Regions from separate parts of the Marinococcus sp. LNSP9103-4 genome, predicted to be linked through region 1. Evidence: a T-box and tRNA genes for the amino acid it is inferred to sense, from the RefSeq annotation. Region 1 holds a T-box; the other holds one or more tRNA genes.
What was found. A T-box is a leader RNA that pairs with one kind of tRNA and senses whether it is charged. The one in region 1 lies ahead of pheS (phenylalanine--tRNA ligase subunit alpha), so its partner is inferred to be a tRNA-Phe.
Positions count from the first base shown of each region.

Region 1 (15,839 bases):
GTCAGGACGACAAACAGGACATAGTAGTCCTCAGCAAATGGGATCAGCGACTGTCCCGTTACATCAAAGCCGGCATTGGTAAAAGCACTCAGTGCGGCAAATCCGCCCTGGTAATAAGCTTCCCATGTCGAGTCAAAATAACGAAGAAAGTATGTACCGAGTATCAGCATACCCATTGCTTCAATTCCTAAAGCAAGAAGCAATATATTTCTCATCAGCTTGACCATGCCTGAAAACTTATACTGATTTTGGTCAACCATAATCAGTAACCGCTGGGATAAATTAATTTTTCTTCCAAAAACCATCCACACAAACGTGCCCAGAGACATAATTCCAATGCCGCCTACCTGCATCGCCAGTGCCAAAAACGTAATCCCAACAGCGCTCAGGGTGTCAGATACCTGGATGACTGTCAGACCTGTTACGCTCACGGCGGATACTGAGGTAAACAAAGCTTCTATATATGTTAATTCATGCCCCGGCTGATGCGAGATCGGAAGCCAGAGCAGTAAGCTGAACAATAGCATTGAAAAAACGTAGGCACCGATGATCATGCGAAATGGTGTCATTTTTTCTGCAAAAATATTTTTCATATCGGTCCCTCCGTCATAATCGTGCATTAGTATATCATGTATGATTTTGGGAATCTATAGAGATTTCCAACTCCAGCATGTATAATATTAGGTGAAGAAAGTGGTGATGGAAATGGAAGAAGAAACAAATAAACCGGCTCCCTCCGGATACGAATTACTGCGGAAAAATGTTCTTCCTGATATTTTAGGCTCCGACGAGCATGCGATATTATACTGGGCCGGCAAACAGCTCGCCCGCCGCTATCCATGCAGCACCCCCGGAGAGGTCGCTGATTTTTTCCGTAATGCCGGCTGGGGAGAGATTGTATGGAAAAAAGAAAGAAAAAAAGACGTGATTGCTGAACTGTCTGTTTACGAAAAGGAAGATTCGTTCACGAAAGCTTTAGAAGGCGGATTTTTGGCAGAACAGTGGTCAAAAATGAAGGATACATACGCGGAAACTTACATAGAAGAAAAGAAAAAATCCACGACTATGCATATAAAATGGGAGTAACCTAAACCAGACCGCATAGCAAAACGTTCGCTGAGGCGCCTCAGCGAACGTTTTTTACTTCGAAAGTGTGGAGTCCTCCTCCAGCTTTTTCATCAGCTCCGTAATAACGTCATCCGGGAGCGAAAGGTGTTTAAAATCCTCAAAGGATGCCTCCTTCATTTTTTTCACGGAACCAAAATGCTTTAGAAGCATCTGCTTGCGCTTTTGTCCGATCCCGTTGATATCGTCCAGAAGAGAGGAAAACATCGTTTTTCCGCGCGTCTGACGGTGAAAGGTAATTGCAAAACGGTGCACTTCATCCTGCACACGCTGCAGCAGATAAAAGGCGGAGCTGTGCCGCTCAAGGGGCACTCTGACAGCCTCTTCTCCCATTATAAGCTCCGAGGTGCGGTGCTTATCGTCTTTGGCAAGTCCCGCTACCGGAATATTTAAACCAAGCTCATCCTCGATAACGCTGACGGCTGCACTCAACTGGCCTTTCCCGCCATCAATAAGAATCAGATCCGGCAGTGCTGCTCCGTCTTTTAAGAGGCGGATGTATCTTCTGCGCACAACCTCGCGCATGGACGCATAGTCATCCGGCCCCTTTACATCCCGGACCTTATACTTTCTGTATCCTTTTTTCCAGGGCTTGCCGTCCACAAAAGTAACCATTGCCGCTACCGGATCTGTACCCTGGATATTCGAGTTGTCAAAAGCCTCCATACGGTAAGGAGTATCAATGCCCATTGCTTCACCGAGCTGTTCCACCGCTTTAATTGTCCGTTCTTCATCCCGTTCAATTAATGCAAAGCGGTCGCTGAGCGCCTGCCGGGCATTTTTTTCTGCCAGATCAAGCAGCTCCCTTTTTTGGCCGCGCTTTGGCTGCTGGACCCGGACGTTTACGAACTGTTCAGCCATAGAGGCATCCACCGAGCCCGGAATAAATATTTCCGACGGCTTCATATGCTGCTCCTGCATGTAGAACTGGCCTAAGAATGTAAGAAAATCCTCCTCCGGCTCCTGATACATTGGAAAAAGGGAAACGTCCCTTTCTATCAATTTTCCCTGTCTCACAAAAAATACCTGCACGCACATCCAGCCTTTGTCATAGCTGTAGGCAAACACATCGCGGTTCACCTGATCCTTTACAGACATTTTCTGTTTTTCCATCACAGAATCAATATGCTGTATTTGATCCCTCAGCTCTTTGGCACGTTCAAACTCCAGCTGTTCAGAAGCAGTTTCCATTTTCGTTTGAAGTTCCGCCCGGATTTCATGGTGGCCGTTGTTTAAAAACCGTGCAATCTGCTGAATCATATCGTCGTACTGGTCCCTCGTCACCGTAAACTCACACGGGGCCAGACACTGGCCGATATGATAATACAAACAGACCCGGTCGGGCATCGTCCGGCATTTACGCAGTGGATATAATTGATCAAGCAGCTTCTTCGTTTCATTTGCCGCCCCGGCGTTTGGGTACGGACCAAAGTATTTTCCGCCATCCTTTTTAATTTTTCTCGTAATGATCAGCCGGGGATGCTCTTCGTTGGTGATTTTAATATACGGGTAGGATTTATCGTCTTTAAGAAGCACGTTGTATTTTGGTTCGTATTTTTTAATTAAATTCATTTCAAGGATTAATGCTTCCAGGTTGGAAGAGGTCATAATATATTCAAAATCGGTAATTTCCATTACGAGCCGCTGGGTCTTTCCGTCGTGCGACCCTGTGAAATAGGATCTCACCCGGTTTTTCAATACCTTTGCCTTACCTACGTATATAACGGTGCCGTGTTTATTTTTCATTAAATAGCAGCCGGGCTGATCCGGCAGAATAGCCAGCTTTTCTTTTAATTGAGTCATGTGCCCAACCCCTCTTGGCGTGTAATATCTATGGTGTTCCTTTCCTTTTTTAAATCAGAAGAAACAAAAACTGCCGGCCCAGAGACCAGCAGTTTCGTGTTTTACAAATGTTTGTTCAAAAGCTCCACCAGTTGTTCCTTAGGCTGGAAGCCGACAACCTGCTCGACGACTTCGCCGTCTTTAAAAATCATTAGTGTTGGAATACTCATTACGCCGTATTTTCCGGCTGTTTCCTGGTTTTCATCAACGTCTAATTTAGCAATTTTAATCTGCTCGCCCATTTCGGTGTCGATTTCTTCGAGCACCGGAGCGATCATTTTACAAGGTCCGCACCAGGGTGCCCAAAAGTCCGCAAGTACTACACCATCAGACGTTTCACCTGCAAAGTTTTGGTCCGATACATTGACAATAGCCATGAATGGTTCCTCCTTTATATCTCTATCCTTGCATTTATTCTTCGTTATTATAGCATTCCCGTGCTTTACTGGCTAACGTTTAGCTTAAAATTTTTAAAGGCTCCATCTGATTATATTTCCGTCTTCAGTGCCTGATAAACTATTTCCGCAAGGGCCGGCCCCTGGGCTGCCAGTGAATAGCTTCCTTTTTCCATTACCCATGTCGTAATCGCTTCATTGAGTATGCCGACAAAACAGATTCTTCCGATTTCAATGGAAAGCGAGCGAGAAAAAACCTGTTCCTCTTTTCCCCTCTTTATAATATCAATAACCGCCTGAAAAAACGGGGATAGTATGCGCTGCATGTTGTCATGAATCTCACCCTTTGTCTGCAAAAGTTCAAAATGGGCAAGCGTAGCAAGCTCCGGCCGGCCTTCCATGAATTCAAGCTGCAGCTGGGCCATTTCAAACAGCTGCTCTTTAACAGAAATATCCTTTTGCATGATTATTTCAAGCTTCTGCATGAATTCCTGCATTTTTTCCTCGAAAATGGAAATTAATATGTGCTCTTTATTATTAAAATACAAATAAATCGTGCCGTCTGCCACCTTTGCCTCTTTAGCAATATCCGACACCTTAGCCTGATGATAACCATGTTCAGCGATTACTTTGATTCCCGCCTCAATAATCTGTGCATGTTTCCTGTTTGGATTTTTCCCCATATATATCTGCCACCCTTTCAAACAAAACCATCCATCATGCCGGTTCCTGCTTCACCCAACCGATATAATGCCTTTAAAAACGCCTCACTCCCGTAACAGAGTAAGGCGCTTCATTGCGTTTGGGTAATACTGGCACAGTATTTTAGTTAGTTATAAATGTACATAATCCATAAAGGGATGTCAACCAAAATGCACATACATAGTCCTAATTAATTAACTATTTGTGGATTTTTCGTTACATTTTCTTCTATTTAAATGATAATTCCGGCACCTATTACAAAAGAAACCCCTACCGAAATAATAAAGGAAATGATTCCCACTGCACGGTTATCTTTGCTGATTTCCTCATCCACCTTAAACATGGGAGTAAGAAATTCAAATATTAAATAGCTTAAAATTAATAATACAAAACCATAAAAACCCCATAGAAGCATAAACAGGATACCGTCGTTATGCATGATGGAATAATGAAGAATGTTGGAAACCCCAAACAGTTTCCCGCCCGTCGCCAGGGCGACAGCGATATTTCCTTTCTTGATTTCTTCCCAGTTACGGTAAGGAGTAATAATTTCAAATATCCACAGAAAAATTACCAGGGAGAGTACAGCAACGCTGAAGTTGCCAGCTGTATTTATAAAAGCATTATCCATCCACGCATCCACGTGCACCCCTCCGCTTACTTAAGTTCTGCCACCGTGTTACCGATGCCGCCTTCATTCATCCCGCCATCCCTGGTTGATTTTACGCTGGGATGGTTTTTCAAATATTCTTTTACACCCTTGCGTAGAGCGCCGGTGCCTTTTCCGTGAATAATATGGACTTCCCGGTAACCGGCGAGCACTACTTCATCGAGGTATTTTTCGAGGCGCTGTACGGCGTCTTCGTATCTTTCCCCGCGCAGGTCCAGTTCGGGCTTTGCCGGGGCGGCTGTAGAAGTCGTGGCGACCTGACGTTTAGGCTCTTTCACGGGCTCTGATTTGAGCTTTTCCATTTCTTCGGGTTTCGCTGTCATTTTCATGATGCCAAGCTGCACCTGAAATTCCTTGTCATTTACCTTTTCTACAATATGTCCACGCTGCCCGAAGCGAAGCACCTTCACTTCATCTCCTACTTCAAAGGTACGTTCTTGCTGGGCTTTTTGTTTCACCTGTTTCTGCTTTTTGGTCATCGCAGGAGCTGCCTGTTCCATCTGCCTGCGGGCTTCGATCAGGCGGTGTTCTTTAATTTCCGCGCCTTCCTTCTGCATCTCCTTCAGCTCGGCAATAATTTCCTCCGCTTGGGCTTTCGCCTTATCGACTTCGCTTTTTGCTTTACCTTCTGCGTTCGCAATAATCTGATCCCGTTTTTGCAGCACTTCATTCCAGGCAGTATTCAGCTCCTGCCAGAGCCTGGACGCTTCCTGCCGGAGGTCATCTGCCTCCTGCCATGCCGATTCTGTTTCTTTTCTTTGTTCATCCAGAGAAGCAATCATCGTTTCGACCTGCTTTGTATCTGTGCTCATTTCTTTTTCTGCATTGGAAATAATAGAATCCGGCAGGCCGATCTGCCTTGAAATAGCAAACGCGTTGCTTCGGCCCGGTACACCTACGAGCAGCCGATACGTTGGCCTCAATGTTTCCACGTCAAATTCGACACTTGCATTCATTACCCCGTCACGGTTGTACGCATACCCTTTCAGTTCACTGTAGTGCGTGGTAGCAATCAATCTGCCCCCGGCTTCCTGGACATAGTCCAGAATGCTGACGGCAAGAGCCGAGCCTTCCTCCGGATCGGTGCCGGCGCCTATCTCATCAAAAAGCACAAACGATTCGCTGTCCACCTGCTTGACGATATCTACAATGTTCGTCATGTGGGAAGAAAACGTACTTAAGCTCTGTTCAATCGACTGTTCATCTCCAATATCGGCAAACACTTTCGAAAATACAGCGGCTTCTGCTTCTTCTTCTGCGAGGACAAACAGCCCTGACTGGGCCATGAGCGTCAGCAGACCAGCCGTTTTAAGTGTCACGGTTTTACCGCCCGTATTGGGGCCGGTAATGACAAGCGTTCCAAACTCTTCCCCAAGCTCCAGGTCAAGCGGCACCATTTCTTCCGGGTCAATGAGCGGATGCCGTGCCTCCATGAACCGGAACCTTCCTTCATTGTTCAGCTCCGGCTGCACCGCTTTCTGATCTCTTGCATAGTAGGCTTTGGCAAATGTGAAATCGAGCTCGGTCAGCGTATTCATATTTACCAGAATCTCTTCCCCGTCTTCAGCAATATATGAAGACAGTTCCTGGAGAATTCGCTCAATTTCCCGCTGTTCTTTCAGTCTTGCCTCTCTTAGTTCGTTATTCATCGAAACGACCGCCTGCGGCTCAATGAAAAGAGTAGCCCCTGTGGACGACTGGTCGTGAACAATACCGCCAAATGACGAACGGTATTCCTGTTTTACCGGCAGCACGTACCGGTCGTTGCGTATCGTTACGATGGAATCAGACAGGCGTTTTTGCTGGTCCGGCGACCTGGTGTACTGTTCAAGCTTCGAACGCACCGATGACTCGAGGCTTCTCATCTGCTGCCGGAGTCCGCGCAGGGCGGAGCTTGCACTGTCTAGCACCGCCCCGTTTTCATCTATACAGTCACGGATCTGCTTTTCAATCTCGGGGAGAGTCACTATCTGCCGCACCAGCCCCTCAAGCAGCGGGAGATCCACCGTCTCTTCTGTCATATCCAGAATAAACGACCGTATCCGGCGGCCGGCATACAGGGTGTCCGAAACCTCTGTGAGCTCGCCGGCGTTCAGCATCCCGCCGATTTGAGCCCGGCGCACATGGGCATGAATCTGGCGTATGCCGCCGAGGGGTGCCTGTCCCCGAAGCCGTATTACTTTGGCTGCTTCCGCGGTGAAGCTCTGTGCTTCCTTCGCTTCCGCAAGCTCCCGGTAGGGCTGCAGCCGTTCAATCCGTTCTTTGGCAAGAGTGGAGCCGGCATGAGCCTGCAACTGCTCTTTCATTTTTTCGTATTCCAGCACACGGAGTGTTCTATCATTCAACAATGCTCACCTCTTTGGTTGTTCTATTGTTTCTTGCGCTTCAGCCATTTTTTTAACTGCTCCGCCGTCATTGTATTTATGATCTGCTCTGGCTGAAGAAGCGCTTTTTTGGCAATGGATATGCCTACGTCCATATGATCAAGCATACCAGGGTTGTGGGCGTCCGTATTGATTGCAATAAGAACATTATGCTCAGCAGCCTTTCTCAGCCATTCAGCCGAAAGATCCAGGCGGTTGGGATTGGCATTCAGCTCCAGCGCTGTGTTTGTTTCGCCCGCCCGTTTCATCAGCCGGTCTACATCTACTTTGTATCCGTCCCGTCGTCCTAAAAGTCTTCCCGTCGGATGGGCAATAACATTTACTTCCGGATGCTCCAGCGCCTGTTCCATCCGGTTCATAATTTCTTTTTCTGTCTGGGAGAAGGAGGAATGGATGGAAGCAATTACGACATCAAGCTCTTCGAGAACTTCATCCTCAATATCGAGCGTTCCGTCGGGCCGGATATCCATTTCAATACCGGCAAATATCTGAATATTTTTTTCTTCTTCTCTGACGTTACGTATTTCTTCTATCTGCCTGCGGATTCTTTCTTCGTCCAGTCCGTGGGCGACCCGCAGGTATTTAGAATGGTCCGTAAGAGCCAGCCATTCGTAGCCGTGTTTCTTTACTTCCTCCACCATCTCACGGATGGAAAGAGACCCATCGCTCCACGTAGTGTGCATATGAAGATCACCGCGGATATGCTTCTTTTCTATATATGAATACGGCTGCCGGAATTTATCCGTTTCATCTCTCCCCAGGCGCGCTTCGGGAGGAATAAAGTGCAGACCAAAGTGGCCGTAAAATTCGGTTTCATTCTGAAACGTAGTTTTGCGTCCATTCTGATCTTCAATGCCGTATTCACTTAATTTTTCGTTTCGTTCCTTTGCGAGCTGCCGCATTTGTACATTATGGTCTTTAGAACCGGTGAAATGATGCAGGGTGCTTGCAAAATCTTCTTCCTTTACCAGGCGAATATCTACTTGAACATTATATTCCCCTTTAATTTCAATGCTGACCTTGCTTGTACCGTCATTAATAACCTTCGTTATTTCGGGCATCTCCACCAGCTGTTTGCGGACATTTTCGGCGTTTTCCACACTCATAATATAATCCAGGTCCTTCACCGACTCTTCCACCCGGCGCAGACTTCCAGCCCGCGCATACCTTTGCACCCCTTCCACTTTTTCGAGGGACGCTTCAAGCTTTTCGGCCATTTCCAGCATATAGGCAATCGGCAGTCGCTCCGGTCGCTTGCCTTCTTCTGCGAGCGCTTCGAGTATTTTCTGCTCGGTTTTCGCCCCGAACCCTTCGAGATTCTGTACTTCATGAGTTAAACACGCCTGTTCAAGCGAGTCCCGGTCCGTTATGTCGAGCTCCTGATAGAGCTTCGACACTTTTTTTCCTCCCAGTCCAGGCAGCTTCAGCAGCGGAATTAATCCCTCCGGCACTCCTTCTGTCAGCGTCTGCATCAGTTCTGTTTCCCCGTTGTTGTCCCGCCATTCTTTTATCAGCGCAGCTGTGCCTTTACCGATGCCTTTTAAGCTGCCAGCATCTTCAATTTCATTTAGTGAACGCTCATCATATTCAAGCGCTTGAGCCGCTTTACGGTAGGCAGAAATTTTAAACGGGTTTTCCCCCTTGATTTCCATATATACAGCAATTGTTTCCAAATGGCCGATCAGATCTTTTTTATTCATGCTATTCTCCTCCACATGTCAGCTTTAATCATGTTAGGCATTCTTTTTTGAGTATAACGGGAGTTAATAATTCTGTCTAAGCTCACGCCGCCGGGCTGAAGACATAAAAACAGACTTCCCTGTGAAACACAGGGAAGTCAGCCTTCATTCTCTATTGGGCCGTCCATGTTCCCGGGGTCTGCCGGCATGATTTGCTCGTACCAGCCGGAAAGCCATGGGGTTTCATGTAATATAAAGCTGGCGACTGCCGAATTGTTTATTACCGGCTCAAGAGCCGGAAACGGCATCAGCATAGCTGCAGCCAGCACAACGAATAAAATTACGTACGTTTCGAGCACCCCAAGCACACCACCAAGCCAGTAATTAATCGTTCTAAGCACCGGAAGTCTGGCAATGCCGCCTGCTGCTCCGGTTAAAAAGCCGGCGATGATGCGGGTGCCGATAAACAAAAGAAGAAAGGCAATCGAATAATAAAACAAGCTGCGGGTATCAAAAGCAGCCAGGAACGTCCCTTCCGCCTGCTGGCCGAATGGGTAGGGGATCCATTGTTCTAAAAACTGCGCGACTTCTTCATAGAATAAAAACGCAACAATAAACGCTGCCACCAGACTGACAAGGCGAAGCAATTGAAGAACAAAGCCTCTTTGAAGCCCTGTAAAAAAGCTTCCGATTAAAATCACAACAAGCAGAACGTTTATTACTATTTCCATAGCCATTATCCTTCAGAATCTTTGTCCTTGTTTACTTCTTCTTTGAGTTTTATATAGTCATCCACTACGTTTAAAGCCGTCAATACCGCCAGGCGGGTCGTATCCAAATAAGGATTGTATGCTTTATACTCTTTCATTCTCTTATCTAAATAATTGGCGACCTGATTAATATGCGAGGGTTGTTCATCACCGACAATCGTGTACTGCTGGCCGTATATTGTAACCGTAGTGCGTTTTTTACTTTGATCATCAGCCACGTCTTCCGCCCCCTGTTCTTGAATGTGCCTTTTCCTTAATAGTAACAGAATAAAAAGGCTCTGAATATCTTTCCCTTTACAGGCCCTTTTTTAAACCGGGAGATGCCCGGCAGCTGTTTACTGCCTGAGCTCTGCCCCGGTTTTTTCTTCAAGCATGCGAAGCACCTGGTTGTGCGCGGAGCTGACCTCTTCATCGGTCAGTGTTCTTTCCGGATCCAGGTAGACCAGCGTGAACGCCAGGGATTTTTTGCCGGGCGTTAGATTCTCGCCCTGATAAACGTCAAACAGGGAGGTGCTGTACAGCGTGCTTCCACCTGCGGACTCAATGACTTCTTTTACTTCAGCTGCAGGCACATTTTCATCCACAACAATCGCAATATCACGGGTAGTGGAAGGGAAGCGCGGAAGCGTTTGATAACGAACCGGCGTTTCCACCGCCTGAAGCAGGGAGGTTAAATCAACCTGCAGGGCATACGTTTCGGCTATATCCCACTCACCAGCCGTTGTTGGGTGAATTTGGCCGACGTATCCCACCGTTTTTCCATCCAGCTGTATGTCTGCGGTACGGCCGGGGTGCATATCACTGTGCTCTGCCAAAGTGAACGAAGCACGGCTTTCTACGTGCAGCTCTTCAAGAATGCCTTCAGCAATTCCTTTCATCACGTAAAAGTCTGCATTTTTTGTTTCTCCCTGCCATAGGTGGCTTTCCCATCTTCCGCTTACTACCGCAGCAAGCATAATACGTTCTTCCGGCTGTACAGCAGCATTCTCTTCTTCGGAAAGAAACACCGAGCCCATTTCAAACAAAGCGATATCTTTCGTCTGGCGGTTGCGGTTATAGCTGACTCCTTCAAGAAGCTGAGGAATCAGGCTCTGCCGCAGTACTCTGCGGTCTTCGCTCATTGGCATGGTTACTTCCATCGTATACTTTTCCGGGTACAGCGTGAAACGGGAAGCTGAGCTGGCAGTCGTCAGGGAATAGGTGACAGCTTCACTCAGCCCGGCACTTTCCAAAAAGCGGCGTACTGTCCGCTTTCTTTTCTGTTCGGCAGTCAGGCTTCCGGCCGTTGTAGCACCTTTAGGAAGTGTACTCGGAATGTCCTGATAGCCGTGCATCCGAGCGATTTCTTCAGCCACATCCTCTTCAATGCGGATATCCGGGCGGCGGCTTGGGATATATACTTCGATACTGCTCGTTTCCTTGTCGGCGGTCTGAAAGCCGAGACGTTCGAGAATACGGACCATTTCTGAACCGCTGAGCTCCATTCCAAGCAGCTGATTGATACGGCGATCACTCACCCGTACCCAGCGGCCGCCCGGCTCCCGGTGGTCCTCCTGCTCGATACCCTGAAGCAAAGTGGCGCCCGCATATTCAGCGAATAAATGCGCCGCCCGGTCTGCTGCCTGCTCCACTCTCTCCGTGTCGAGCCCCCGCTCATAACGGACACTTGCATCGCTTCGTATCCGCGTATCCTTTGACGCCTGGCGGATCAGGGACGGGTGAAACAGGGCTGCTTCGAGCAGAATATTTGTTGTCTGATCGCTCACCTCTGAGTGTTCTCCACCCATTACTCCTGCAAGGGCTGTCGGCTTTGTACCATTGGTTACGACCAAATGCTCCGTGGAAAGATGATGCTTATTACCGTCGAGCGTCTGTATTTCTTCATCTTCGAACGCTCGTCGCACGAGCACTTCGTCGGATCCGAAGGCGTCAAAATCAAACGCATGCAGCGGCTGCCCGTATTCAAGCAGCACATAGTTGGTAATATCCACGACGTTGCTGATCGGCCGGATGCCCGCGGCCATCAAGCGGTTCTGCATCCAGTACGGAGAAGGCTTCACCTGAATGTTTTCAGCGATTCTTGCTCCGTAATAAGGAGTGTCCTCCCCGTTTTCGATTTTCACATTAACCGCTGCTGAAGCAGGCTTTTCGCTTTCTTTTACCGAAGTCACAGGGAGCCGGACGGTCCGGTCCAGCTGAGCTGCCACTTCGTAGGCGACCCCGAGGATATTCAGGCAGTCGGCACGGTTTGGCGTAATATCCAGATCCATCACTGTATCGTCCCAGCCAAGAGCTTTTACCGCATCCGATCCCGTCTCCGGATCCTCGTCAAAAACGAAAATGCCTTCAGCCACATGCTTAGGCACCAGCTTGGCTTCCACGCCGAGCTCCTGGAGAGAACAAATCATGCCGTTGGACTGCTGGCCGCGGATTTCCGTTGCTTTAATTTCCATCCCCCCAGGCAGAACGGTGCCCGGCTTTGCCACTACGACCTTCTGTCCGGCTGCCACGTTGTCAGCACCGCAGATGATCTGTACTGTCTCTGCTCCCTGATGCACCTGGCAAATGTTTAAGTTATCCGCATCCGGATGCTTTTCGGCTTCGGTAACATACCCGACCACGCATCCCTCAATCGGTTCGGCACGCCGGTACAGAGCGTCCACCTCTACACCTCCTGTAGTCAGGCGATCGGCAATTTCTTCGGGGGTAATATCTTCAATATCCACATAATCTTTCAGCCATTTATATGAGATCAACATATCTGCATTCTCCTTCTATACTCGAGTGAATTGTTTTAAAAAGCGCATATCGTTCGTGTAAAAATGCCGGATATCATCAATGCCGTATTTCAGTAGGGAGAAGCGCTCTACTCCCATGCCAAAGGCAAAGCCGCTGTATACGTCCGGGTCAAAACCGCTCATTTCCAGCACGCGCGGATGCACCATCCCGCATCCGAGAACTTCAATCCACCCAGTATGCTTGCAGATGCGGCAGCCTTCCCCGGCGCAGATACCGCATGAAACATCGAGTTCTGCAGACGGCTCGGTAAAAGGGAAGTAGCTCGGGCGGAGACGAATTTCTCTTTCCTCTCCGAAATATTTTTTCACAAATGTTTCGAGCACCCCTTTTAAATCACTCATCCGGATATTTTCGTCAACCATCAGCCCTTCGATCTGCATGAACTGGTGGGAGTGGGTAGCATCGTCATCGTCCCGGCGGTAGACCTTGCCCGGGCAGATGATTTTCACCGGCCCTTCGCCGTGGTGGCGTTCCATCGAGCGGGCCTGTACCGGCGACGTCTGTGTACGCAGCAGCAGATCACTGCTGACATAAAAAGAGTCCTGCATGTCACGGGCCGGATGATCTTTTGGCAGATTCATCGCTTCAAAGTTATAATAATCGGTTTCGACTTCCGGTCCTTCAGTCACTTCAAACCCCATACCGATAAAGATATCTTCAATTTCTTCCACAACGCTTGTCAGCGGGTGCTTCGCCCCTCGCTGGACCTTACGTCCCGGCAGTGTCACATCGAGCGTTTCTTTTTCAAGCTTTTCCTTTAATGCTTCGTCGGCAAGCGTTTTTGTTTTTTTCTCCAGACGCTCCTGAATAGCTTCCCGTACTTCGTTTCCTTTCTGGCCGACCACAGGACGCTCTTCCTTGGACAGCTGCCCCATCCCCCGGAGCACTTCCGTAATCGGACCCTTCTTCCCTAAGTATTTTACTCTCACCTGCTCTAATTCCTTTGTATCGCCAGCTTCTTCAATCTGCTGCAGCGCTTCCTGCTGCAGCTCCTCCAAGCGTTCTATCATATCCTGGTTCCCTCCATTTTTATGCCAAATAAAAAGAGCCCTCTCCCTGAAAGGGACGAAGGCTCGCGGTACCACCCTTGTTAGCTGCAGTGCACAGCTCACTCTCCTGTAACGACAGGTTCCGGCACGCTTTTCTTCCACAGGGAATACTCCAGCGGCTGCTCCGAAGCGAATTCACAAATCCTTACTGCAAGGTATTTTCAGTCAGCGATACCTTTTCCCTGTTCAGCAGGAAGCGATGCTACTACTCTTCATCTGCGCATTTGTGTTTATATGTTTCAATATGAATTATTATAGAAAAAGCCTGGCCCGATTGCAACCATCACCAATCTGTTTGCTTCAAGTGATACAGCAGAATGCCGGCAGAAACTGCCGCATTTAACGATTCTGCCTGGCCCGGAATCGGAATGTACAGGTTCTGGTCGGTCCGCTCGAGCCATTTCTTTTGTACGCCGGCTCCTTCGTTGCCAATGATTAACGCAAAGTAAGGCTGCGGCTCAAGTGCCGAATACGACGTACCTTCATCAAGCGAAGTGCCAAAGCACGGAATGTCCGTTTCCTGCAGCCATTCCAGCCATTCACCCAGGTCCTCCTGCAGTACTGGGACATGAAACAGTGAGCCCTGGGTCGCCCGGACCACCTTTTCGTTGTACGCATCCACCGTACCTGTGCCGAGAACGACTACCCCTTTTCCAAGCGCGTCAACCGTCCGGATAATTGTTCCCAGGTTACCTGGGTCCTGAATGCTGTCCACCAGCACGAAAAATGAATATCCGCCGCTTCTTACATTAGAAAATTCAGGAATTCTGCATACAGCTACAATATTTTTCGGGGTTTCCGTCGAGCTGATTTCTTTCATTACGCTTTCTGTTACCTCTGTGGCCGGTGTTGGAATTTCATTAAAAACCTGCGGCCACTCTTTATGCTCTTCAATGAAAATTTCTTCAATCCAGGCCTCCGACCGGACGGCTTCTGTCAGCGCGTGGTCTCCCTCAATTAAAAAAAGCCCTGACCTTTCACGTTCCTTACGCTTATGAAGTTTTTTTATCTCTTTTACTTTCGGGTTTTTTGCCGATTCTATCCGCTTCACTTCGCTGTCTCCCCCAGTATTTTCTCTCATCGTAGCACACTTTGACCCGCCGCAGAAAGAAAATAAACAGCCCTCCCGTCCCTCACGGACAGAAAGGCTGGTATTTTATGCTTCGTACGTTAACGAATCTACTGTGTCGCGGTCCAAACGCTTAGCAATTTCTACGATTAACTGCACGGCATGCTCAAAGTCATCCCGGTGCAGAATAGCCGCATGCGTATGGATATAGCGGGTCGGAATCGTAATGGCCATCGCCGGTACTCCTTCGCCGGATAGATGAATAGACCCTGCATCTGTGCCGCCGTTTGCCATCATGTCGAACTGGAAAGGAATTTCTTTCTCTTCAGCCACACCGACAACGAAATCACGCAGCCCTTTGTGTGCGATGACGGAGGCGTCCATCATAAGAAGCTGCGGGCCTTTGCCGATTTTCGCTCTGGCATCGTTACTTGTGACACCCGGCGTATCCCCGGCAATCCCTACATCGACAGCAAAGCCGATATCCGGCTGAATAAGGTTGGTTGCTGTTTTCGCTCCGCGCAGGCCGACTTCCTCCTGTACAGCACCGACGCCGTAAATTTCATTCGGATGGGATTCATTTTCGAGACGCTTCAGCACCTCAATCGCGATAGCACAGCCAATACGGTTGTCCCAGGCTTTTGCCATCAGCAGTTTTTCATTATTCATCACTTCAAAATCACATACCGGCACGACCGAATCTCCCGGACGCACGCCGAATGATTCTGCTTCTTCCTTGCTTGAAGCACCGATATCGATGAACATATCTTTAATTTCCATTGCTTTTTTGCGCTGCTCCGCCGGAAGAATATGCGGCGGCTTTGAGCCGATCACCCCGGTAATATTTCCTTTTCTCGTCATTACCTTCACCCGCTGGGCGAGCATCACCTGGCTCCACCATCCCCCAAGGGTCTGGAATTTCAAAAAGCCATTCTCATCGATTCCCGATATCATAAAACCAATTTCGTCCAGATGTCCGGTAATCATTAATTTCGGACCGCCGGCCTGTCCGGTTTTTTTAGCAATCAGGCTTCCCAGCCGATCGGTGCTCATTTCATCGGCGTAAGGAGAAATATACTGGGTCATTACTTTTCTCGGTTCCTGTTCGTTCCCCGGAACGCCGTTTGCGTCCGTGAGGTCCTTTAGCATCTGCAATGTCGGGTCTAATTCTGCCATTTCGTGCTGCCTCCTTTATGTACGGTTGTTTTACACACACATGCAAAGGGAAAATATTATTAATGCTGCGGGCTAATATTCTCATCCATACAAGCGGTGTGGTGCGGGTTCTTCCATATTCAGTATAAAGAACTTTGCCGCAGGGCTCAAACATAATCTATCATACCCTGGTGCCTGTG
Region 1 covers NZ_JBQLIA010000003.1:60,113-75,951, reverse strand. The annotation lists gene ACTRXG_RS03090 (TrkH family potassium uptake protein) at 1-593, opposite strand, end outside; gene ACTRXG_RS03085 (DUF2507 domain-containing protein) at 700-1,086, shown strand; gene uvrC (excinuclease ABC subunit UvrC) at 1,141-2,928, opposite strand; gene trxA (thioredoxin) at 3,030-3,344, opposite strand; gene ACTRXG_RS03070 (TetR/AcrR family transcriptional regulator) at 3,455-4,045, opposite strand; gene ACTRXG_RS03065 (DUF350 domain-containing protein) at 4,297-4,695, opposite strand; gene ACTRXG_RS03060 (endonuclease MutS2) at 4,722-7,079, opposite strand; gene polX (DNA polymerase/3'-5' exonuclease PolX) at 7,103-8,818, opposite strand; gene ACTRXG_RS03050 (CvpA family protein) at 8,956-9,528, opposite strand; gene zapA (cell division protein ZapA) at 9,534-9,785, opposite strand; gene pheT (phenylalanine--tRNA ligase subunit beta) at 9,903-12,326, opposite strand; gene pheS (phenylalanine--tRNA ligase subunit alpha) at 12,342-13,376, opposite strand; T-box leader at 13,425-13,643, opposite strand; gene ACTRXG_RS03030 (TrmH family RNA methyltransferase) at 13,699-14,466, opposite strand; gene ACTRXG_RS03025 (M42 family metallopeptidase) at 14,572-15,660, opposite strand.

Region 2 (15,839 bases), on a different contig from region 1:
TCTGGATGCCTTAGCAGAGATGGTTACACTGATTCAATACATCGGTCCGGTGCTCCTTATTGGCACAGGCATTATTCTTTCATTTATAACCCAGGTGTTCGCTCATGTTATTTTGAAGCGTGTCCGGATGGATTACCAGCAGTTTCCGGCTTTTCGAAACTGGAATTTTCCGAGGTCTCTCATATGGTATTATTTGACTGGTTCCATATTTATTTTGATTGGGCTTGAAGAAGGCACAGCTATGTATATTGTTGTTATGAATCTTTTTCCTCTTTTGGAGCTGGCTGTGGCGATTCAGGGCTTTACCGTGATCTTTTATTTCCTGCATGCTAAATCCTATCCGAAATACTACGGGGTTCTCATTATCGTCGGGAGTATATTATTATCAACAATAGCATTATTTTTGGCCCGCATTTTAGGTATAATAGATTTAGGTCTAAACTTGAAGCAACGCATTCAAACCGACACGAAGTAGGGGTTGAGTTACATGCCGAAGTTTTTAATACGGCGGTGGTACGGCTATCATATCGTCGGATTGTTCATACTAGCCGGAATAGCACTTGCCTTTCTCACCTGGTTTCAATGGGAAATAGGAGCTGTAGGATTTGTCCTGCTCGGAGCTTTGGCTATTTATGTTATCCAGGCGGAGCGTTCATTTGAAAAAGAGCTTGAACGGTATATATCTACGCTGACCCACCGTGTGAACAAGGCGGGGGAAGAAGCAGTTACCGAAATGCCTATCGGCATACTGCTGTATGATAAGAATTATCAGATACAGTGGGCGAACCCCTTCATTCTTTCCTACCTGCCGAAGGAGTTCATGGGAAAACCGATCAGTACTGTATCTGAACGTCTGGCTGCAGCGATTAAGCAGGGGGAAAGCGAAATACATTTAACGATGAGAAATCGTCATTATACCGTTTATATTCACCGCGAAGAGCGGCTGCTGTATTTTTTTGATATGACTGAAACGACGGATATTCAGGCGATGTATCAAAAAGAAAAATCAGTTGTGGCGTTTATTTATTTGGATAATTTCACTGAAGTTACCCAGGGCATGGACGATCAGACAAGAAGCCGGCTGATGAGTCATGTGACTACCGCTTTGAATGAGTGGGCGGGGGATCATGACATTTTACTGCGCAGCATTGCTGTAGACCGGTTTATTGCTATCATGAATCAGGACGCCCTTGATCATCTTGAGCAGACAAAGTTTGAGCTGCTCGATTACGTACGTGATATTACGAGTAAAGAGAAGGTAACCATCACCCTTAGCATCGGCATCGGTTCGGGCGAGCCGTCCCTGCAGGAGCTTGGTTCCCTGGCCCAGTCCAGTCTCGACCTCGCACTCGGACGTGGAGGCGATCAGGTAGCCATTAAGGACGCGAACGGAAAGGTGCGTTTTTACGGGGGGAAGTCCAATGCGGTCGAAAAGCGTACCCGGGTGCGCGCCAGAGTTATTTCCCACGCACTGCGTGATTTTGTTCTCGAAAGCGACCAGGTCATTGTGATGGGCCATAAAAATCCGGATATGGATGCTATTGGTGCTGCGATTGGCGTGCTTAAAATTGCTGAGGTAAATAATACAGATGCATATGTCGTCGTAGATCCGGATGAAATTAATCCGGACGTGAAAAAGCTGATGGAAGAAATCGAAAACCATGAATACCTGTGGTCTCAATTTATTACACCGTCAGAAGCGATGGATGAAGTGACGAAGCATACGCTACTTGTTGTCGTGGATACACACAAACCCTCCATGGTTATCGAGCCGCGGCTGATTGACCGCGTGAACCGTACGATTGTTCTTGATCATCACCGCCGGGGAGAAGAATTCATTGAAGATCCGGTGCTTGTATATATGGAACCGTACGCTTCATCCACAGCCGAGCTTGTAACAGAGCTTCTGGAGTATCAGCCGAAAAAGCTCAGTATGGATGTGCTTGAAGCAACGGCGATGCTTGCAGGCATTATTGTGGATACGAAAAGCTTCGCCATCCGAACCGGATCTAGAACGTTCGATGCAGCCTCATTTTTAAAAATGCACGGTGCCGACACGACTATGGTGCAGATGCTCTTAAAAGAAGATCTCGATCAATACGTGGAGCGGTCGCATCTTATCGAGCGGGCGGAGGTCTACCGTGACGGCATGGCTGTTGCCGCTGCTGCGGAAGATGAAATGTACGGCCAGATTTTAATCGCTCAGGCAGCAGATACCCTGCTTACGATGAACGATATCAAAGGTTCATTTGTGATATCTAAGCGTCAGGATGATAAAATTAGTATCAGCGCCCGTTCGCTTGGTGAAGTGAACGTGCAGTTAATAATGGAAGCTTTAGGCGGAGGCGGTCATTTAACGAATGCGGCAACGCAGTTGACCGATACTACGATTGAAGAAGCGGAAAAACGCCTGAAGCAGGCCATTGATGAATATTTGCAAGGGGGCACATCCGAATGAAAGTCATACTGAAACAAGACGTAAAAGGCCAGGGAAAAAAAGGTGAAGTTGCAGACGTATCCGAAGGGTACGCCAGAAACTATTTATTAAAGAAGGACCTTGCTGTAGAAGCGAGCAAAGGCAATCTGCGGGACCTGGAAGCTACACAGAAAAAACAAAAAGAACGTGAGCAGGAAGAGCTTGAGCAGGCGAAGAAGTTTAAGGAGCAGCTCGAAAAAACAGACGTAGAGCTTACTGCCAAAGCAGGAGAAGGCGGTCGTTTGTTCGGAGCGGTTTCTACAAAACAGATTGCGGAAAAGCTGAAAAGCATGAACATGAAAGTGGATAAACGTAAAATAGAAATTGACCAGCCAATTCGTTCACTTGGCTACACTAAAGTACCAATCAAGATTCATCCTGAAGTCACAGCTGTCGTAAACGTACACGTGACGGAAGAGTAACAGCTGCGTGGATGAATAAAGAGCCTGTTTCCCCGTCATAAACAGAGGGTAAGAACCAGGCTCTTTTTTTCAACACGTTCTATAGAGGTGAAAGCAATGAATGATATTTTCACAGAACGGGTCCCCCCGCAGAATATTGAAGCAGAACAGGCTGTTTTAGGTGCTGTCTTTTTAGAGGGCGAAGCACTCATTACTGCCACGGAGCATTTGATGCCGGAAGATTTCTATCGTCAGTCGCATCAGCGTATTTTTAATACGATGATTGAGCTGTCTGAACGGGGAGAGCCGGTTGATCTTATTACGGTCAGCACGGAACTGCAGGCAAAACAGGTGCTCGAAGAAATCGGCGGTCTTTCTTATCTTACCGATCTGGCAAATGCTGTACCGACAGCGGCCAACGTTGGTTATTACAGTCAGGGTGTATACAGTAAGTCCCTGCTGCGGCGGCTGATACGTGCGGCAACTAACATAGTGAATGAAGGCTACAGCGGAGAACATGATGTAGAGGAAGTACTTAACGAAGCTGAAAAGACTATAATGGAAGTATCGCAGGAGCGTCGTTCGTCTGCCTTCGTTTCCATCAAAGATGTACTCATTGAAACATACGACAATATTGAAATGCTGCAGAACCGGGAAAATGACGTAACCGGAATTGCGAGCGGCTTTGCCGAGCTCGACCATATGACTGCCGGATTTCAGCGCAGTGACCTGGTGATTGTGGCTGCGAGGCCTTCGATGGGGAAAACGGCCTTTGCCTTAAACATTGCCCAGAACATTGCAACAAAAACCGAGGAAAATGTGGCTATTTTCAGCCTGGAGATGGGTGCTGCCCAGCTTGTGCAGCGGATGCTCTGTGCGGAGGGAAACATTGATGCTAACCGTCTTCGTACCGGTGCGCTTCAGGAAGAGGACTGGGAAAAGCTGACGATGGCGATGGGGAGCTTATCTTCAGCCGGCATTTTTATTGATGATTCCCCGGGCATACGGGTAAACGATATACGTGCGAAATGCCTCCGTTTGAAGCAGGAACGGGGTATTGGAATGATTCTGATTGACTATCTGCAGCTGATCCAGGGAAGCAGCAGAGGCGGGGAAAGCCGCCAGCAGGAAGTTTCGGAAATCTCCCGTAATTTAAAAGCTCTTGCGCGTGAACTTGAGGTCCCTGTAATTGCGCTCTCCCAGCTTTCCCGCGGGGTGGAATCCAGGCAGGATAAACGCCCGATGATGTCTGATTTAAGGGAATCCGGAAGTATTGAGCAGGATGCAGATATTGTATCGTTTTTATACCGTGATGATTACTATGACCAGGAATCCGAAAACCAGAATATCATTGAAATTATTATTGCCAAACAGCGTAACGGGCCGGTTGGTACGGCCGAGCTCGCTTTTATTAAAGAATATAATAAATTCGTTAATTTGGACCGGCGACACGACGATAATCAGATCCCGCCCGGAGCTTAGACTCCGGGCTTTTTGTATAAGCGAACAAATTAAGCAAATAAAACTTTTAATGTTCGTGTTTTATTGACTTTGTGTGCCGTGGTTGATAGACTATCTAAGGGATTTTCTCCATAATAAAATAAGAATATGAAAACTTTAGATGAAGCCAAGTGAACGTTATTGGATAAGCAAGAAAAATATGCCTAAGGTGCCGGCAGGAGAGATTGTGGAGGTGGACGCTGTGTCGTCAATAGTAATTGTAGGAACTCAGTGGGGAGACGAAGGAAAAGGAAAAGTAACGGATTACTTATCAGAAAATGCGGAGGTTGTGGCCCGTTACCAGGGTGGAAATAACGCTGGTCATACGATTGTCTTCGGAGGAACTAAATACAAGCTTCATTTAATTCCGTCCGGAATTTTTTATGATAATAAAACATGTGTCATCGGAAACGGAATGGTTATTGATCCGAAAGCGCTCGTTGAAGAGCTGGAATATCTGCATGAGCGCGGCGTTGATACAAGCAACCTGCGTATCAGCAACCGTGCCCACGTTATTCTTCCTTACCATCTGCGTCTCGACGCCGTGGAAGAAGACAGCAAAGGCACAAATAAAATTGGAACGACCCGTAAAGGCATTGGCCCGGCTTATATGGATAAAGCTGCCCGCGTAGGCATCCGTATTGCTGACCTTCTGGATAAAGATGAATTCCGGGAAAAACTGTCGCGGAATTTGAAAGAAAAGAACCGTCTGCTCGAAAGAATGTATGACGCAGAAGGGTTTGAGCTTGAAGATATTCTGGATGAATACTATGAGTATGGCCAGTTCTTTGCGAAGTATGTCTGCGATACATCGGTAGAGTTGAATGAAGCGATCGATAAAGGCCGCCGGGTGCTGTTTGAAGGTGCGCAGGGCGTGATGCTTGATATCGACCAGGGCACGTATCCCTTTGTCACTTCCTCAAATCCTATCGCTGGCGGCGTAACTATCGGTTCGGGAGTAGGACCGTCCAAAATTCAGCACGTGGTGGGCGTTTCCAAAGCATACACGACCCGCGTTGGCGACGGCCCGTTTCCAACAGAGCTGTCTGACGAAATCGGGGACCAGATTCGTGAAGTCGGAAACGAATACGGGACCACTACCGGCCGGCCCCGCCGTGTCGGCTGGTTCGACAGCGTAGTCGTGCGTCATGCCCGCAGGGTGAGTGGGATCACCGATTTATCTTTAAATTCCATTGATGTTTTGACCGGTATTGAAACGCTCAAAATATGCAAGGCCTATAAGTACCGGGGAGAGATTATGGAAGAATTCCCTGCGAGCCTGAAGGTACTTGCAGAGTGCGAGCCGATTTATGAAGAGCTGCCGGGCTGGACAGAAGACATCACCGGTGCTTCGTCGCTCGGGGATCTTCCAGTAAATGCCCGTCATTACATTGAACGTATTTCCCAGCTGACCAACATTCCTATCAGCATTTTCTCAGTAGGCCCGGACCGGAATCAGACAAATATGGTCCGCGGTGTATGGGCTATCCAATAAAAACCACTAAGCATCTGCCATAGAGGCGGATGCTTTTTTCAACGAATCACTTTTTTCATGTAAAACTAGTTGAAATTGCATCTGTGACGTGATAATATTACTCATGTTGTCGTTATCCACAGCGACAATTTCTTCATATTAGGAGCCATTAGCTCAGTTGGTAGAGCATCTGACTTTTAATCAGAGGGTCGGAGGTTCGAATCCTCCATGGCTCACCATGAAAGGCCCGTTGGTCAAGTGGTTAAGACACCGCCCTTTCACGGCGGTAACACGGGTTCGAATCCCGTACGGGTCACCATTTTCTTATCAAGCAGAAAATGAACAGAACTGAAACAAACGATAAGATTCGCAGTGTATTCCCCCTTACTCATTTTTGGAAAGAAGACACCAGAAGGTTGAGTATGCCAGGGAGAGAGCAAAGGAACGTACAAAGCGTACGTGACTGCAGCCAACGAAAGCAGCAGACGAGAAAATTCGCAGTGTATTCTTTTTAAAAAGGGCCTGTGGTGTAGTGGTTAACATGCCTGCCTGTCACGCAGGAGATCGCGGGTTCAAATCCCGTCAGGCCCGCCATTTTATTTTCCTGATTCACTCATGGCCAGTCAGATCAGTCGGTAGAGCAACAAGCAAAGCTTCTCCGAGCATTCTGCGAGTTGTACGTCCCGAATTGCTTCATCGAATAAGCAAAGGATGAGGGTAAGGACAGTGGATCTAAAAGCAAGAGCATCAATTAAGCAAAAGTATTCCTTTTAGCATGGCTCGATAGCTCAGTCGGTAGAGCAGTGGACTGAAAATCCTCGTGTCGGCGGTTCGATTCCGTCTCGAGCCACCATTTTTATAAATAACCAGCGCCTGGACTTTGACGTCCAGGCGCTTTTTTCACAGGCTTCAGGCCTCGATAGGAACAGATAAAGAGCTGTGTTACAATGTGAAAGAGAATTGTAATCCTCTTAAATATTTTGCAATAAACATAAAGAGGCATACCTTTGCAGGGAGTTACTACACATAGATGACTGAATTTATGCCTTTTCACATTTGAGGAATGGAGCGGTGGGAACATGGATGAGAAAATATTAGTAGTCGATGATGAACAGCCAATTGCTGATATATTAGAATTTAATCTTCAAAAAGAAGGGTTTCAGGTTGTTTGTGCATATGACGGCGACGAAGCTTTAGAAAAGGTGGATGATTTCGGTCCGGATCTGATTCTTCTTGACGTCATGCTTCCTAACAAGGACGGCATGGAAGTATGCAGAGAAGTCCGGAAGCGGTTTGATATGCCCATCATCATGTTAACTGCTAAAGACGGGGAGATCGATAAGGTGCTAGGCCTTGAACTTGGAGCAGATGACTATGTAACCAAACCGTTCAGCAACCGGGAGCTTCTTGCCAGAGTTAAAGCCAATCTCCGCAGGAAGCAGCCGGCAGCGGAAGAAGGCAGCACCGAGCCGCAGAATGCTATAAAAATTGGTGACCTTCTCGTAGACCCGGATGCGTATTTAGTAACAAAACGCGGCGAGCCGATAGACCTTACGCATCGTGAGTTTGAACTGGTTCTCTACCTCGGCCGGCATATCGGCCAGGTAATGACAAGAGAGCATCTTCTGCAGGCCGTGTGGGGCTATGATTACTTTGGGGACGTACGTACCGTGGATGTAACGGTGCGCCGTTTGAGAGAGAAAGTAGAAGACAATCCGAGCTTCCCTGAGTGGATTGTGACAAGACGTGGTGTTGGGTACTACTTAAAACATCCAGAACAGGAGAAGTAATGTATGAAGATTATCGATTTTTTCAAATCGATTCATTTTAAACTCATTTTGATCTTCGTGCTGCTGATTTTTGTAGCGATGCAGTTCATTACCGTATTTTTCACGAGCGCCCTTGAAGACACGCTCGTGGAAAATTTTAATGATACGCTCGCCGAGCAGACCGATCTTCTGGAGTATAATGTGCAGGAAGAACTGACACAGAGTCGAGGAGAAGACGATAATACGGTTCAGGAGGATATCGACAGTTTATTAAGCCAGTTTGCCAATTCAGGAGCAAACAATGACCCGGGCCATTCGAGTCCGGAAGCCAGGGTGATCGGCTCCAATCAAATTATTTTAGGCACGTCGAATATAAACGAGCAGGATATCGTCAATAACCAATCGAACGATGACCTTGTGCAGCGGGCGTTATTAGGGAACACGCTTGAAGAAGTGCGCTGGGAGGCCGACAGCGGCCACAGGGTCAGCTTAATTGTGCGGCCGATCGAAGAAGATGGAGAAATTCTGGGTGTATTGTACGTGCGTTCCGACATGTCGAGCGTATACAGCCTGGTAAATGACATCAGCAGTATTTTAATTGCAGCGAGCATTATTGTGCTGATTTTAAACGCCATCCTTGGTATTTTGCTGGCCCGCACGATTACAAGACCTATCGCGGACATGCAGCGCCAGGCTAAAATTATGGGGGAAGGAGACTTTTCCCGCAGAGTCCGCGTGTACGGCAACGATGAAATCGGGCAGCTGGCCCATTCCTTTAACCAGCTGACGCTGAAACTAAAAGAGAGCCAGGCAAGCACCGAGGATGAAAGGAAGAAATTAAGCTCGGTTTTGACCCATATGACAGACGGGGTTATAGCCACTGATGAACTCGGGCGCATCATTTTGATGAACAAACGCGCTGAGCAGCTGTTAAACAAAAACAGCGACGAAATGGAAGGCACGTACATTACAGAAGCTCTGCATTTGTCTGAGACGCTGACATCGAGTGATCTGTATGATTATAATGAAGCGATTATGCTGGATTTCAGCAGCGAGGAACAGGATTTTCTGCTGCAGGCCAACTTTTCCATCGTGCGAAACGAAGACGGACCGGTTACTGGTCTGATTACCGTGCTTCATGATGTCACGGAGCAGGAAAAGATCGAAAGAGAGCGCCGGGAATTTGTATCAAATGTTTCTCACGAATTAAGAACTCCGCTGACTACGCTGAAGAGCTACATGGAAGCTCTCGAAGACGGAGCGATGCAGGATGAAAATCTGGGACCCCGCTTTTTACAGGTGACCCAGAACGAAACGGACCGAATGATCCGGCTCGTGAACGACCTGCTTCAGCTTTCGCGGATGGACAGTGACGAAATCAGCCTGGACTTTTTTACTGTGGACCTGTCTGAAATGATTAATCAGGTGATTGAACGCTTTGAAATGATTAACAAGGATAAAAATATTGCTTTCTATAAAGAAGTCCCTTCCTACCCGGTATACGTAGATATGGACAAAGACAGGATTTATCAAGTCTTTGATAACGTGCTTTCAAATGCCGTGAAGTACTCGCCGGATGGCGGGGAAATCAGTGTGCAGATGTTTACTCGTGCCGATGCTGTAGACGTGGAAATCAGCGATCAGGGTGTAGGCATTCCAAAAGAAAGCCAGCACCGTATTTTTGACCGGTTTTACCGGGTGGATAAAGCGAGAGCGAGAAACCTCGGGGGCACCGGACTGGGTCTTGCGATTGCCAAGGAATTTATCCATGCGCACGGCGGAAGAATTGCGGCTGACAGTGAATGGAAAAAAGGAACCACTATATTAATTACGCTGCCATATTCAGTGATTAATAAAGCGGAGGCTGGATCATGAAAGAAACAATCAAATCCTGGGTGTTAACGATTTTAGTAATAGGCAGTCTGCTTCTTACCTGGCAGAACTGGTCGTTTCAGCCCGAATATGATAGCGTCAATTCCTCTGAAACCGTACAGGAAACGACAGAAATAGCAGAGACCCGGGAAGCAGGTGAAATCGTCCGGCCGAATCAGGGAGTAGTGCGTTCAAATGGCAGAAGTGTTCTCATGACCGAGGACCAGGCTTCAACTGACCTGGACAAAGCCTTCCGGCAGCTCGAAGAGGCAAGCATCACAGAAACATCAGCGACTGACCTGGAGCATGATGAGCTGTACGAAAACGTCTCTTCAGCAGAATATTCGATGGAGCTTGTATTTCCGTCGTCGGTATCGTGGTCGATGATCAATGAACTGTTCAGCTTTGAAGATGAAAGCGATGAAGCATCCAGCATCCTGGATGGCTCGATTGACCGGATTATATTAACAGCTTCACCGGCAAGTGAAGAACTGAACGCTGCGTTTGTTTCCTACGATCAGGGTGTAGTTGTAAACAGCAACACCAGCCTGGATAAAAGCGATGTGGAGCATGAACGGTATCTCTCGGAATACGAAAACATGCTTACTTACAGTGCTGATGAAAACGGGTACGAAAAGCATATTTATATTCCCGAAGATCCGGGATCCCGGACGAATTATACCTATGCTTCCACGAGTTTATCAGCCAACAGCTTTCAGCAGGTGTTGCTGCCGGAAGGAAATGGCCAAAACCTTCAGACGTACAACTATGATTCATCGGAAGTCCTCACAGACGGCACGAGAGAGCTGCGGATTAATAATGCCGGGGATTACCTTCGTTATGCCAACCCAACCTATTCGGAGCAGACAGACGGTAATGATACAAGCAGCCTTGTTTCTTCCTTCGAGTTCGTGAATAATCATGCCGGCTGGTCGGATAATTACCAGTATTATGATTCCACCACCCTGGACGGGGAAACAACGGTTACCTTCAGAATGAATAAAGGCGGTCTGCCAGTCTTTCGGGACTCCAATGGCAGTGATTTTGCTTCCATTCAGGTGTCGAATGTAGGCACGCAGACAAGTGGGTATTCCCGGCCGCTGTTTGATTTGGAAAATAACCCGGTCAGGACCGGGGATGCTGGTGTCTCCACCGATCTTCCTACCGGGGAAGAAACGCTCGATGCTGTACAGGAGCAGTGCAGTTCTTCGCTGATTGAAGATATACAAATCGGCTACAGCATTTCAAGAAACGGGGAAAATTCCGGCTATTATGACATGGAGCCCGGGTGGTTTGTCCGCTGCGACGGCAGCTGGTCTCCAGTGGATTTTGGCGGAGACGATAACGAAGAAGGAGGAGAATAAGATGGACTGGGCGAGAACAAAGACCATTTTTATTATTGTTTTCCTGCTTCTTAATACATTTTTGCTTTCGAGTTATTTAGAACAGCAGACCAATTACCAGGAAAGCTCTGCCTCCCAGACAGGCGGTGAGGAATCAGAACAGCGGCTCTATGGGTATCCAGAGGATGATCTGCCGGACCGGATTGAACAGCTTCATCTAGAAGCAAGCTACGTGGATTTTGAAGGCGGGAGCCGCTCTCAAAAGGTAGAAGACAACTCAAACATTAGTGAAATTACGTATATATCAAACGAACGATTGATTGGAATGAGTGCTACGCTCGAGGAACCGGTGGAAATATCTGAAGCTAACCGGAACGAGGATCTGGCCTCCTTTTTAAGCGACTATGTCTGGAGTGCAGACGATTATGAACAGGGTCAGATGGATGAAGAGTTAAACAGGCAGTACTATTATCAGACGTTTGACGACAAGCAGATTTATAAACCGGAAACATCTGCCCAGCTTGAGCTGGTGTTTAACGACCAGGACGAGATTGTGGGCTTCCGACAGTCGTATTTTGAGCTCGATGCCACTCCGGCAGACAGCACCATTCCTCCGGAGGATGCTATTGAAGCCCTGGGGAACCCGAGCAACGGTATTCTGCAGACAAACGATACGGTGAGCGATGTGAGCGTCGGTTACTTTAACCAGGTTACACCTCAGGGAGAAAACGTTTATTTATATACACCGATGTATATTGTGGAAGTAAACGGAGAATCGAGGTACCTGGTGAATGCCAGAACCCAGCGCGTCCAATCATGGGAGCAGGTAATGGAGAATAACGGCGAAGAGGATATCATGGTCGAACCGGAGGTGCCGGAAAATGACTCTGACCCGGAAGAAGATGCTGAAGAAGATGGTTCAGCGGAAAACGGGGAAGAAGCACCGGCTAATGAATAGGGAAAGCAGGAGGATAGAATGACACTGCAGTTCAGTGTACTTGCCAGCGGCAGTACAGGCAATGCTATTTACGTACAGACTGGGAAGCAGCGTTTGTTGATTGATGCAGGCTTGAGCGGCAAAAAAATAGTGGAAAATTTAAATGCGATCGGTGTGGATCCAGCAGCTTTGGACGCGCTGATAGTTACCCATGAACACAGCGATCATATTAAAAGCGTCGGGGTATTAAGCCGGAAATACCAGCTGCCGGTCTATGCCAACGTAAAAACGTGGCAGGCGATGGAAGGGCTTATCGGGAAGGTGCCCCTGGAACAGAAATTTCACCTTGACCGAAATCAGCCGGCTGCATTTGGCAATATTGAGCTTGAGCCGTTCCACGTTTCGCACGATGCAGCAGATCCTATGTTTTTTGTGTTTCACCATGAAGGCAAAAAACTGGCGCTTGCCACAGATATGGGATACGTCAGCGACCAGATCAAAGGCACGGTAAAAAATGCCGATGCGTACGTTTTTGAATCAAACCACGACATTAATCTGCTTCGTATGGGCCGCTATCCCTGGAATGTTAAAAAACGAATTCTGGGTGATTCCGGACACGTGTCGAACGAGGATTCCGCTTATGCGCTCGCGGATATTGTCGGAGAGCGGACGAGCAGAATCTATCTCGCGCATTTAAGCCGGGACAATAACATGAAAGATCTGGCACGGATGACGGTAAAGCAGGTGCTTGAAGAAGAGGAAACAGGAATAGGTCATACGTTTCACCTCTACGATACGGATCCATTTCTTCCTACAAGCCTGCATACCCTTTAAACCAATATATATGGTACACCTTAGGGGTATTCTCTATAAACGTAAAAAATTATCAAAAGCACACCCTTTTACTGGACGGGGCGTGCTTTTTCTTCGTACAATAAACATACATCCCGGCACCCGAGACGGGTATGATAAAGGGTCTTCATTTCAGTATATGTCAAAAGCACTGAAATCAGCCCCGGTATCTTATGAAAAAGGAAGTGTCGGAATATGGGTTATTATGATGATCATGCAAGAAAAGAAAGTCAGAAGCAAAAGAAAAGTCGCAGAAATGTAGGTATCGCGGGCTTTGTGGGGGCAATTCTCGGTGCAGGGGTAATGACAGTATCAGCACCGTTTATATATGATTCGGTTTCAGGGGAAAATACTGAAACGATTGACGGGACGGCAGATTTATCGGACAACGGTTCCGGATCCGACGTCTCTACGGAAGAAGTCAGTGCAGAGGCTGGCACGGTAACAGCAGCAGCAAACGAGGTTTCCGGGGCTGTAGTCGGAGTGTTTAATCAGGTTCAGTCAGAAAACGCCGGTATTCAGGGCAGCGAGGACCAGGGCGAAGACTCTGTCGAACAGGGGACCGGCTCTGGCGTTATTTATAAAAAGGAAAACGGCTCAGCGTTTATTGTTACCAACAACCATGTAGTAGAAGGGGCAAATTCAGTAGAAATCAGCTTAGAGGATGATACCCGGCTGGAAGCAGAGATTGTCGGTACTGACCCTTATACTGATCTGGCCGTGTTAAAAGTAGATGGCGGACAGATAGACACGGTAGCTGATTTTGGCAGTTCGGATGACCTGCAGGTAGGTGATCAGGCAATCGCTATTGGGAATCCGCTCGGCACAGATCTGTCACGAACAGTGACAGAGGGAATCATCAGCGCGAAGGATCGCAGTATTCCGGTGGATTACGACGGGGATGGACAGGATGACTGGGAAGCAGACGTCATGCAGACGGATGCAGCGATCAACCCCGGCAACAGTGGTGGTCCTTTGGTCAACAGCTCAGGTCAGGTCATCGGCATTAATTCGATGAAAATTGCCCAGTCTTCGGTGGAAGGCATCGGGTTTTCGATTCCAACATCAGTGGCAGTGCCAATCATTGAAGATTTAGAAGAAGACGGCGAAGTAGAACGCCCGCAGCTGGGTGTTGCTATTCAATCAATTTCTGAACTGTCAAGCTACAACTGGACAGAAGAGCTGGGACTTCCGGAAGATGTGGATCACGGAGTGTACGTGACCCAGGTCCAGCCAAATTCTGACGCGCAGGAGGCAGGACTCGAACAAAACGATGTGATCACTCAAATTGACGGCGAAGAAGTACAGGGAGGCAGCGACCTCAGGAATTATCTCTATAACAGCACCGAAATCGGAGATACAGTTACTATAACGTATTACCGGAACGGGGAAGAGCAGACAACGGATATAGAATTAACACAGACAGCATCCACAGGTGAATAAATCAATTCAGGGCCTTCCATTGAAGGCTCTTTTTTTGTGGATAAATATAGATATGGTCGAACTGAAGAAAATATATGCTACAATAGACGCTAAGAAAATTGTATGGAGAAAGAGGGACAAACCCTTGCTATACTGCTGTAAAGAACATATAAGATAATCATTGGATGACGTATTGTAAAATGAAAAAAGTATAGCTGTGGGTGTGGATAGGATTGTGGATGAAAGCGAAAAAATATCCACACCCTGTGAGTATCGGGGAGAAAAAGCAGAATATATCTTGTCAATTTAGGCTCGTTCACTTGTGAATATGTGGACAATTTCTGTGGAAAAATAAGCTGGAGGGAAAAGACTTGTGAATATATTGATTATTGCCGTCGGTAAATGCAAAGAAACATTCATCAATGAAGGAATCGCAGAATATAAAAAAAGACTGAGCAGGCAGGGCTCCTTGGAAATTGTTGAAGTAAAGGATGAAAAAACACCGGAGCAGGCCAGTGATAAGGAAAATGAGCAGGTAAAGAATACAGAGGGCGAACGCATTCTCAAAAAGATTCCTGAACGGGGATACGTGATTGCTCTTGAGCCGGAAGGCAGAATGATTTCTTCTGAACAGCTGGCTGCAACCTTCCAGGATTTAGCCGTCCAGGGGACGAGTACAATTGTTTTTGTCATCGGTGGATCGCTCGGCCTATCCGCAGAAGTGTTAAAGCGGGCGGATTTCAAATGGTCATTTTCTGCGTTAACCTTCCCCCACCAATTAATACGCCTGATGCTTACAGAGCAGATCTACCGTGTAGTACAAATTAATGCGGGTAGCCCGTACCATAAGTAAAAGGAATGTAAAAAGCGCTTACTCTTAAAGGAGCAGGCGCTTGTTTAACAGTTAATTATTGTAGGCGCTTAACTGTTCTTCATAGGCGAATTCGACCATAACAAAATCATAGCCCCAGTCGTCGTAAGCGTTTTGCAGAAGCGTTTCCTTTGTACCTGTGTCGATGGAAAGCTCTGATAAGCTCTCGTAGGCAGCTCTCTGCTCCTCTATGACGAAATCCTGCATGACGTAGTCGTCAGGCCAGTCGCTCTCTGCATTTTCTTTAATACGGGTCTCTGCCTCTTCTTCAGTAATCGAAGCGATAACGTTCGTGTAGCTTCCGTCTGTCTCTTCGCTGGAATCGGATGAAGCTTCTGTCTCTTCTTCCTCCTCGTTGAAGGCCCCTGCTTCTTCTTTTAATTCTGCGTTTTCTTCCTTAAGCTCTTCGTTTTCTTCCAGTAAATTCTGGTTCTTTTCCTTTAGATTTGTTTTCTTTTCTTTTAGACTGTTCTTTTTCTCGCGGAGTTCTTCATTTTTTTCCTGCAGATTGGACACTTTTGTTTTCAGTTTCTCGTTCTTTTCCTTTATTTCCTGCAGTTCTTCCTTCACAGAAGACCCTGAAGCAGCTTCGGTCTCTATAGAAGTACTGCAGGCTGAAAGCATGAATAAGGAAACAAGACCTACGACAGGTATAATCTTTTTGTTCATATAACCTCCTAATAAAATGTATTTAATAGTTATATAGTACTGCCGGTGAGAAGGATAAACAAGTATTTGTTTGCCGGCCATTTCTTTTTATAGGCAGCTGCTTTTTTTTGCAGGGATGCTTTACTTTACGGACAAAAATTCGGCGCTTTTAGGTGCAAAAAACCTAAAAGCGCCGATACTTTTATCATAATACAAAAACATTTAACGTAATGATAGCTCCTATTATCGTTCCAATTAAGCTGAAAATGACTCC
Region 2 covers NZ_JBQLIA010000033.1:759-16,597, forward strand. The annotation lists gene ACTRXG_RS15565 (YybS family protein) at 1-475, shown strand, start outside; gene ACTRXG_RS15570 (DHH family phosphoesterase) at 488-2,458, shown strand; gene rplI (50S ribosomal protein L9) at 2,455-2,898, shown strand; gene dnaB (replicative DNA helicase) at 2,995-4,359, shown strand; gene ACTRXG_RS15585 (adenylosuccinate synthase) at 4,580-5,872, shown strand; tRNA gene ACTRXG_RS15590 (tRNA-Lys) at 6,015-6,090, shown strand; tRNA gene ACTRXG_RS15595 (tRNA-Glu) at 6,096-6,170, shown strand; tRNA gene ACTRXG_RS15600 (tRNA-Asp) at 6,370-6,445, shown strand; tRNA gene ACTRXG_RS15605 (tRNA-Phe) at 6,629-6,704, shown strand; gene yycF (response regulator YycF) at 6,931-7,641, shown strand; gene walK (cell wall metabolism sensor histidine kinase WalK) at 7,645-9,495, shown strand; gene ACTRXG_RS15620 (YycH family regulatory protein) at 9,492-10,856, shown strand; gene yycI (two-component system regulatory protein YycI) at 10,858-11,793, shown strand; gene ACTRXG_RS15630 (MBL fold metallo-hydrolase) at 11,812-12,606, shown strand; gene ACTRXG_RS15635 (S1C family serine protease) at 12,820-14,067, shown strand; gene rlmH (23S rRNA (pseudouridine(1915)-N(3))-methyltransferase RlmH) at 14,420-14,899, shown strand; gene ACTRXG_RS15645 (hypothetical protein) at 14,951-15,586, opposite strand; gene ACTRXG_RS15650 (DUF4190 domain-containing protein) at 15,771-15,839, opposite strand, start outside.
Region 2: it encodes a tRNA-Phe, which carries the amino acid that the T-box ahead of pheS (phenylalanine--tRNA ligase subunit alpha) is inferred to sense. The anticodon was not compared.